2 regions of the Dentiradicibacter hellwigii genome follow, and region 2 is predicted to be linked to the other one. Evidence: predicted binding sites of a transcription regulator. Region 2 holds the regulator's gene; the other holds the start of a gene.
The links. Region 2 encodes LexA, which represses DNA repair genes until DNA is damaged. Its sites were predicted from a motif close to ACTGTATNTANATACAGT; they were not measured.
Positions count from the first base shown of each region.

Region 1: a site for LexA is predicted at 1,642-1,659, ahead of recA (recombinase RecA). Genes of this name have one in related genera too.

Region 1 covers NZ_JBEUWX010000002.1:1,510,206-1,515,088, forward strand. Annotated here, with positions in the region: gene recX (recombination regulator RecX) at 1-439, opposite strand, end outside; gene recA (recombinase RecA) at 462-1,475, opposite strand; gene ABCS64_RS09210 (CinA family protein) at 1,705-2,265, opposite strand; gene ABCS64_RS09215 (phosphatidylglycerophosphatase A family protein) at 2,277-2,783, opposite strand; gene ABCS64_RS09220 (hypothetical protein) at 2,832-3,764, opposite strand; gene thiL (thiamine-phosphate kinase) at 3,961-4,883, opposite strand, start outside.
Region 2 covers NZ_JBEUWX010000002.1:553,319-558,201, forward strand. Annotated here, with positions in the region: gene ABCS64_RS04870 (DUF4184 family protein) at 1-94, shown strand, start outside; gene ABCS64_RS04875 (YnfA family protein) at 97-420, shown strand; gene ABCS64_RS04880 (MFS transporter) at 511-1,764, shown strand; gene lexA (transcriptional repressor LexA) at 3,151-3,756, opposite strand; gene ABCS64_RS04890 (acetate kinase) at 4,029-4,883, opposite strand, start outside.

The sequences.
Region 1 (4,883 bases), 960 kb from region 2:
CAGCCAGTGCCGTCTCGACCAGCGCGGCGTCGACGCCACGGGCGCGCAGTTCCTGCGACAGACGCCGATTGCCATAACGCGCACCACGCGCATTCAGGCGCGCTTCCACATAACGCGCGTCGGAAAGCAGGCGACGCGCTTCCAGATCGTCGAGTAGCGCAGCCAGCACCTCGTCCGACTCGGCGTATGCGGCCAGTTTACGCGCCAACTCGGCGCGGGAATGTTCACGGCGGGCCAACATGCCCAGCGCCCGCGCGCGCAGGCTGATGCCGGAATTCGCCGTATTGCGCGCGCGGTCAAGGCGCCTTGCCGCATCTTCCGGCGGCCTTTCGACGCCGCTTCCGTCATCGCCGATTCCCTCTTCGGCGCCGTATGCAGCCTTGTGCCCGAACCGGCGGGCTTTACCTTCCTGGCGCGCTTTTTCCCGCCACATCGGCATCTGGCCCGCTGCTGTGCCTTGCCTAGGCCTCATCCGCCTGCGGCAACGGCACATTGACGGCAGCGCGGATCTTCGCCTCGATTTCACCCGCCACCTGCGGATTGACGCGCAGATATTCGCGCACGTTGTCTTTGCCCTGGCCGATCTTGTCGCCGTTGTAGGCGTACCAGGAGCCGGATTTGTCGATCAGCTTGTGGGTTACGCCCAGCTCGATGATCTCGCCTTCGCGCGAAATGCCTTCACCGTACAGAATGTCGAAAATCGCTTCGCGGAAAGGCGGAGAAACCTTGTTTTTAACTACTTTGACGCGGGTTTCGTTGCCAATCACCTCATCGCCCTTCTTGATGGCGCCGATGCGGCGGATATCCAGGCGCACCGAGGCATAGAACTTGAGCGCATTGCCGCCGGTCGTCGTTTCCGGGTTGCCGAACATGACGCCGATCTTCATGCGAATCTGGTTGATGAAGATAACCAGCGTATTGGTGCGATTAATGTTCGCCGTCAGCTTGCGCAAGGCCTGACTCATCAGACGGGCGTGCAGGCCCGGCAGCGAATCCCCCATATCCCCCTCAATTTCCGCTTTGGGCACCAGCGCCGCCACCGAGTCGATGACCACGACGTCGACACTGCCCGAACGCACCAGCATATCGGCGATTTCGAGCGCCTGCTCTCCGGTATCCGGCTGCGAGATGAGCAGATCGTCGAGCTTGACGCCCAGCTTCTGCGCATACACCGGATCGAGCGCATGCTCGGCGTCGATGAAAGCCGCCGTCCCGCCGAGTTTCTGCATCTCGGCGATGACCTGAAGCGTCAGCGTTGTCTTGCCGGAAGATTCCGGACCGTAAATCTCGATGACCCGCCCGCGCGGCAGGCCGCCGACACCCAGCGCAATGTCAAGACCGAGCGAGCCGGTCGAAACCACCTGCAAATCCTTTTCGACGCTGCCCTCGCCCATTTTCATGATCGAGCCTTTGCCGAACTGCCTTTCGATCTGGGCCAGCGCCGCGGCTAGCGCCTTTGCCTTGTTATCGTCCATGGCGTGTCCTCTTCATCCTTTTCGTTCCTTCGTCCTTTTCGTCTATCTGAATGATGCCGTCCGTCGCCCGAATTGCCCGGCAACCAGGCGAAACAAATACGGCCGGATTATCGCACGATGCCGGACAGGCACATGTGCGGAATACGCGATCTTTATATACCGGATCACTGTAATTATATACAGCTTTTACCCGTAAAAACCAATCATGCGCGCTGTTTATGCGCACTGCTTATGCGCTCATGACGCCGACCGCACTATCTTCAGGTTCCGCCAGCAGGCCGCTCAAGGCATAGGCCACCGCCTGCGCCCGCACCTGGGCGCGCGTTCCAGAAAAACGGCGCGTGCTGACGCGCAATGCACCGCTCCGCGCCGCCCAGGCAAAACAGACCAGACCGACCGGCTTTTCCGCCGAACCGCCGCTCGGCCCGGCCACGCCGGTAATTGCCAGCGCAAAATCAGCGCAGCTGTGCGCCAGCGCACCGGTAGCCATAGCTGCCGCCGTGGCTTCGCTGACCGCCCCGTGCAGGGCCAGCGTTTCCGCAGCGACGCCGAGCATTTCCTGCTTGGCCGCGTTGGAATAAGTGACGAAACCGCGCTCGAACCAGACGGAACTGCCGGCAATCGCCGTCAGGCATTGCGCCACCCAGCCGCCGGTACACGATTCCGCTGTCGCCAGCCGCTGCCCGCGTGTGCCCAGCATCTCGCCCACACGCGCAGCCAGCGCTTCAAGCGCCGCCTGAGTGGGCGCGGAAATAGGCGCAGAAGCAGGCATAGGGTCGGCATCCGTCATGTTTTCCCTCCTCAAACTCCGAAAAATTGCACGATGGCCAGCACCAGAATCGCATAACAGGCGGCGAACAGATCGTCGGCCATGACGCCAAAAGCATTCTTCACCTGCGTATCGAAATACCGGGCCGGTTGCGGCTTAACAATATCGAAAAAGCGAAACAGCAAAAACGCCGCCCCCTGCCACGCCCAGCCCGGCGGGCAGCAGAGCAGCACCAGCCAGAACGGCACGATCTCATCCCAGACGATGCTCCCGTGATCAACCGCGCCCAGATCGGCGCCTGTTTTCTGCACGGCCGGCACGCCGAGGGCAAAGCACACGGCCAAAAGGCCCGCCAACTGTGCATCGCCCAGCCACGCCCGCAACGGCAGAAACAAGACCCAGGCCAGCAGCGTCCCGGCCGTCCCCGGCGCCAGCGGCGACAGGCCGCTGCCAAAACCGCAGGCGACAAAATGCGCCGGATGCGAGAACAGAAAACGCAAGGACAGCGCTTTACGGGGCAAGATATCGATGCCGGACATATCAATGCACTTTAGCAATATTGGAAACAGAGGGAATGAATCCCACGTTTATAGAAAAAACTGCTCCAGAAACATCCATAATAGCGCCATCAACATTCCAAATATTGATATTTTAATCATCCACTTTAACTGGGATGCACTACGACGAAGTTCATTTTTAATTATCTTGAGATCTCTTTTGTGCTGCTTTAATTGTTGCGCCTGATCGGGCAGTAATTCATTCTCTTGCCCATCCTCTATATTGACGCTATTTTCTGAAATACGTCTTACCGCATCATTGTACGCATCGGAAAGCCATGGTTTCCAATCATACTGGCGCCCCGTAGCCTTGTCCCAAAGTGATTTGGCCGCCATTTCAATTGTTTCCGGCGTTTCGCATTTACTATGTAATGCAATACTAATATTAAAATATTTAGCCCTGGTGCGTACCAGACTTAAATAAACAAGTATTCTCCATAACCAGCTATGTTTTTTCAGTATAGACTCGCTATTTTTAACATGAAAAAATAAAGTGTAATGACGCGAGTCAAATATATTTTCTTGGAGCAAAAGATAAATGCCAAAAACCTGATGCCAGGGAATAAAACCGTATCGAGGTGTAAAAAAGCCATCCTGGCTCAGCTCACACGCAGGCTTTCCCAAATAAGGAATAATATTAGAGAGATACAAAACCGCTATAGCCAGCACGCAACTACTTACTAATATAGCTTTCCAATCTACCGGGTCTGATGCCATTTCATTGCGTATCAGAATGGGGCCCATCACGATAAAAAATAGACTAAACAAAAGCATGCCGAACTCTAGCTCAGAGTCGGTTTTTAATACTTTTTCAGCAGGCCGGGAACCTATTTCCCTCAGGTTTTGTATTTCTTTGACCATTTTTTGGAAATATCTTCTTTCTTTCTCCTTCAAATATTTTTTATCTAGAATATTTGCGCATATAATTATCACCACACCCAAGATAATAACAATGACCGCCATATCCATATCGCTAAGACTTAGTGCGATTCCGACGCCAATTATTATTATCCCCAGCACCAATAACAACATACTTATTACACGCAACATTTCAGTCAAATAATAAATAAAGGTTGATTGATTCGGACAATTCGTACATTCAAACTTCTTAAATTACCGGCTTATCACAAATTTTCCGCACATTTTGCCTTTTCAAACTTCAAGCTGACTCAAAATGATCGAAACCCCGGCGTTGCGGCGTAACGCGCTGGCCGTCGGCATCGATAAGATTCACCGCGCCGGGCACATCGTCCCGCCCAACTGCGCCTCCCTGAACGGCCGCGCTTACCTGCCCGATCCGCCAGAGCGGCAGGTCGAGCCGCGCGGCAAGCGCAGCGAGCGCGGCACGCCGATCGGGCGCGACCGTAAAAGCCAGTTCGTAATCGTCGCCGCCGGCGAGCTGGCAATCACGCGCCAGCACCGGGTCGGCCCCCGCCGGCAGGCACGGCAGGTGCGCCATCCACACGTCGATGCAGCAGCGCGAACGCTCGGCGATATGGCCGACATCCGCCAGCAGACCGTCGGAAACGTCGATCGCGGCGTGCGCCAGAGCGTCCTGACGCAAGGCCAGCCCCAGCTCGACGCGCGGCAGCGGCTGCTGCAAGGCGTCGACGCAACGCTTCGCCAGCGCGGCGGGCAACGCCGTGCGGCCTTGCAGATGCGCCAACCCCAGCGCCGCCAGCCCCGGCTGCCCGGACACCCACAGGTCGTCGCCGGCTTGCGCGCCGTCGCGCCGCAAAGCCATGCCGGCGGGGGTTTCGCCAATGGCCGTGACGCAGAAATTGAGCGGCCCGCGCGTCGTGTCGCCGCCGATGAGGTCGACGCCATAACGCCCGGCGCAGGCAAAAAGTCCCTCGGCAAACGCCGCCAGCCAGGCCTCATCGGCCTGCGGCAGGCTGCCGGCGAGCAGGATCCAGCGCGGTCGCGCGCCCATGGCGGCGAGGTCGGAAAGATTGACCGCCAGCGTTTTCCAGCCCAGCTGACGCGGGTCGGTCTCCGGCAAAAAATGCGTGCCGGAAACCAGCATATCGGTCGTGATCGCCAGTTCCATGCCCGGTGCGGGCGCGATCAGGGCGCAATCGT
Region 2 (4,883 bases):
CCTGGTCGATGCATGCATTCTGGCGCTGGCGTTTGCCGGCTTATGGAAAAACTCGCTGAAAATCTTGTGCAAGCCCGACCGACAGACTGATTAATCATGCTCAGAACCTTGTTGCTTTTTATCCTGACCGCGCTGGCCGAAATCACCGGCTGCTGGCTCCCCTATCTTTGGCTGCGCCAGGCCGGATCGGCCTGGCTGCTTGTTCCGGCCGCGTTTTCGCTGGCACTGTTTGCCTGGCTGCTGACGCTGCATCCCGCCGCCAGCGGCCGTATTTATGCGGCTTACGGCGGCGTGTATATCAGCGTCGCACTGCTCTGGCTCTGGTTGGCGGATGGCGTTCGACCGCAATGGACGGACTGGATCGGCATTGCCCTGTGCCTGAGCGGGATGACGATCATTATGTGGGGCGCAAGATCATAGCTTTTTAAGCATTTTTCAGGGAATTACCCTGCAAACGATTGCGGAGTACAATGTCTGCCCGCATTTTTCGTTGTTACACCCAGGAAGATCATGACCCGTACTGTCATACCGCCAGGCAATGTTGCGCCGCCCGTTTCTCGCACCCGGCTGCTCGCACTTTCGGGAGTGGGCTGGATGTTCGATGCGATGGACGTGGGCTTGCTCTCGTTCATTCTGGCCGCACTCAAAGCCGACTGGGGATTGTCGCCCGCGCAGATGGGCTGGCTGGGCGCTGTCAATTCAGTCGGCATGGCGGCAGGCGCCCTCCTGTTCGGAATGATGGCCGACCGCATTGGACGCAAACAGGTTTTTATCATCACCCTGCTGTTATTCGCTACGGCCAGCGGACTATCGGCGCTGGCCGGGACGCTGGCGATCCTGCTGGCACTCCGCTTTTTTATCGGAATGGGGCTCGGCGGTGAACTGCCGGTAGCCGCCACTTATGTTTCCGAGCGCGTGCCGGCGCATGAACGCGGGCGGATCGTCGTGCTTCTGGAGAGTTTCTGGGCCGTTGGCTGGCTGCTGGCAGCACTGATCGCTTATTTCGTCATGCCGCGCTTTGCGCCCGATATGGGTTGGCGCATCGCCCTGCTACTGGGCGCGCTGCCGGCGATCTACGCGCTTTATCTGCGCTGCGGGCTACCCGACGACACGCCCGCTGCGGCAAGACAAGATGCGGACGCCGCTGCCCCCGCGACGTTGTCGTGGACAGCGCGGCTGGCACGCCTGTGGTCCGCGCCATACCGCCGCCCCACGCTGATGCTGTGGGTCTTGTGGTTCACCGTGGTGTTTTCCTATTACGGCATGTTTCTATGGCTGCCCAGCGTGATGATCGCCAAAGGGTTTGCCCTGATCCGAAGCTTCGAATACGTGCTTTTGATGACGCTGGCGCAATTGCCGGGTTATTTCACCGCCGCCTGGCTAATCGAGCGCATCGGGCGCAAGGCCGTACTGATCCTGTACCTGCTGGGAACGGCCGCCAGTGCCTGGGCCTTCGGCAATGCCAGCAACGAGACGGCATTGTTGCTGTCGGGCGCGCTGTTATCGTTTTTCAACCTGGGAGCATGGGGCGCGTTATACGCTTATTCGCCCGAAAACTACCCGGCTCCCATCCGCGCCAGCGGTGTCGGCACAGCTGCCGCCATAGGTCGTGTGGGTGGTATTTTGGGGCCGTTGGCTATCCCGTTTCTTGGCGCGCATGGCTGGGGCACAGGCGGTATCTTTGCGCTGTTTGCCGCCGCCATTGCCCTGGGGGCGCTGGCTGTGGCACTGCTGGGGCGCGAAACGCGCGGGCTGGCCGCATAAAAGAAAAAGCAGGCGCCGCTGAAACCCGCGTGGATAAAGGACTTCCAGACAGGTGCCCGGAGATGCCCTAAAGACAAGGGTTTCAGAGCACCCACCTCGGAGAAGCCCTAAATACGCCGGCTTCAGGGCAGTGGGTTTGGAAGGCCGGCCATCCACCAAACCGAAAGTCGAAAGCCAAAAGCGGCAATCCCCCAGCGCACCCACATCTCCACATTCATGCCGCCGTGCCAACCAGACCGCCGCCGGAGTCCGCGTCAACAGGGCATTTCCAAAGGGATGCCTGGGAACGCCCTATCCACGCGGGGTTCGGAGCACCCCAAAAGCCTTTTGCCCTTTGGGAAAGGGTAAAAAAGACAAAAAGAGCGCAGGCGCATTTCCAAAAAGAGGTGGCCTGAAGCCCGCGTATTTAGGGCATCTCCGGGCACCCTGCCCGCAAACACCCTATTTATAAGGGCTTCAGAGGTACCTATCCTAAAACCCTTTATTTATACGGGGTTGCGGGCATATCCCCTTGCGCATTCAATCACTACGAAGCACCCAGAAACCCCTTAGGCGCAGCCGCAGGCGCGGGGCAGCTTGGCGGGAACAAGGGCTTGATTGTCTGAGCGCAGCGAGTTAATCAAGCCCGCCGACAAGCAACCCGCGGCAAGGGGTTTTCTGCGCCTCGGGGTCGCGTTTCTTTGCTGACTTTCTTTGGCGAGGCAAAGAAAGTCAGCGGGGCGCGCTGCCGCTCAGCGCAACGGCATCAAGAGGAGTTCCGTGGGTGGAAGGTCAGCGCACAGGCCTTGGCAATTCCTATAGTTAAAGTGTCTCAGGGTACCTGCCCGCTAGTCCGCGTATTTAGGGCGTTTCAGAATGGATGCCTGGGAATGCCCTATCCACGCGGGGTTCGGAGCCCTCGAAAATCCCCCCGCCCTTTGGAAAAGGGTAAAAAAGACAAAAAGAGCGCAGGCGCATCTCCAAAAAGAGGTGGCCTGAAGCCCGCGTATTTAGGGCATCTCTGGGCACCCTACCCTGAAACCCTTTATTTATAAGGGTTCCAGAGGTGCCTGCCCGCAAACGCCCTATCTACGCGGGGTTCAGGGCACCCATATTTGAGACGCCCCAAATATAGCGGCTCGACTTTGCCAAAAGACAAGGCGGCGAGCCGCAGACAGTACGAGTAGTACGGCAAGGCGAGCCAACGCGGTATTTTGGTAAAGGAAGCCGCTATGGCTTGACTTTGCCAAAGACAAGTCGGTAAGCCGCTGACAGACCATTCAATACGGCAAGGCCAGGTCAACACAGCAACGCCGTATTTTGGCGAAGGAAGCCGCTATTTCAGAGGAGGTCTGGAAGCGCCCTATCCAATAAGGGCTTCGGCGGCGCTTTGTTCGGGGCGCGGTGTTAAAACGCGTCACCGGTGCGGATGAGGCCAACGGCAATGCCCTCGATCGCCAGCGCCTGTACGCGCGTATCGACGATGATGGGCGAAAAGTCCGGATTTTCGGCAATCAGTTCGACGGTTTCGCCCTTGCGGCGGTAGCGCTTGACCGTCACGTCATCATCCAGGCGCGCGATGACAATTTGGCCGTTATGCGCCTCGGCACAGCGGTGTACCGCCAGCAGGTCGCCATCAAGGATGCCAGCATTGAGCATCGACAGGCCGCGTACGCGCAGCAGAAAATCCGCGCGCGGACTAAACAGCGAAGCATCGAGCGGATAGCGCGCCTGGACATTTTCCACGGCCAGAATCGGGCTGCCGGCGGCAACACTGCCGATCAGCGGCAAGCCAAGCTGTTCAACCAGACGGATGCCGCGCGCCGATCCCGGTTCGAGCACAATCAGCCCTTTTTTAGCCAGCGCGCGCAAGTGGTCTTCCGCAGCATTGGGCGAAGCAAAGCCAAAAGCGCGGGCGATTTCGGCGCGCGTCGGCGGCGCCCCCAACACTTCCCGTGAGTTCCGGATGAAGTCGAGGATTTCCTGCTGGCGCGGTGTGAGTTTGGCTGTCATGATACTTCCGACGCATTAAATATCTGTATTTATATACAGTTATTATTTAGAAAGCAAGCCGATACGGAAAATTTGCGCCAATGACGCCGCTTTTCCAGATAGCCCCGCCGGAACCCGCGTAAATAAAGGGCTGGCGGGCGCCCTCCCCGGAGAGGCCCTGTTTACAAGGGCTTCAGAGTGCCCTCGCTGGAGAAAGCTTGTTTATAAGGGTTTCCGGGCAGCCACCCCGAATACGCTGACCGGAGGATAGCCTTGATAAAAGCGCAGGTCGTTCAGCGCCCCGGCAATGCGGCGACGATATCGCGCGTATCGCGTGCGATTTCCAATTCTTCATTCGTCGGTACGACCATGACCTTGATCGCAGAATCGGCCGTCGAAATGATCGCTTCCTTGCCGCGGACATTGTTGGCATCGGCGTCAAGTTTGATGCCGAGCAGGGCGAGCCGGTTAACGACCGTCGCGCGGAAATCGGCGCCGTTCTCGCCAATACCGCCGGTAAAAATGATGGCATCGACACGCCCCAGCTCGATGGCGTAAGCGCCAATGTATTTCAGGCTGCGATGGCACAGAACGTCGAGCGCCAGTTGGGCGCGAACATTGCCTTGCGCGGCCGCTATTTCGACGTCGCGCATATCGGAGCTGACGCCGGAAATGCCGAGTAGCCCGGATTGTTTGTTGAGCACGACGTCGATATCGTCAATCGACAAACTGCTGGTGTCGGCCAGAAAGCGGAGCACGCCGGGGTCGATGTCGCCGCTGCGTGTGCCCATGACCATGCCTTCGAGCGGCGTCATGCCCATGCTGGTATCGTAGGACTTGCCGTTTTTGATCGCGGTAAACGACGAGCCGTTGCCCATGTGGCAGGTAATGCAGTTGAAGCGATCCAGGGCGATGCCGAGAATCTGCGCGGCGCGCTCGGAAACGAAGCGGTGCGAGGTGCCGTGAAAGCCGTAGCGGCGGACGTGGAGCTTTTCATACCATTCGTAAGGCACGGCATACAGGTAGGATTCGGGCGGCATTGTGGTATGGAAGGCGGTATCGAAGACGGCAACGTTCGGCACGCCCGGCAGGTCCTGCATCATGGCCTTGATGCCGGTGATGTTCGGCGGATTGTGCAATGGCGCCAG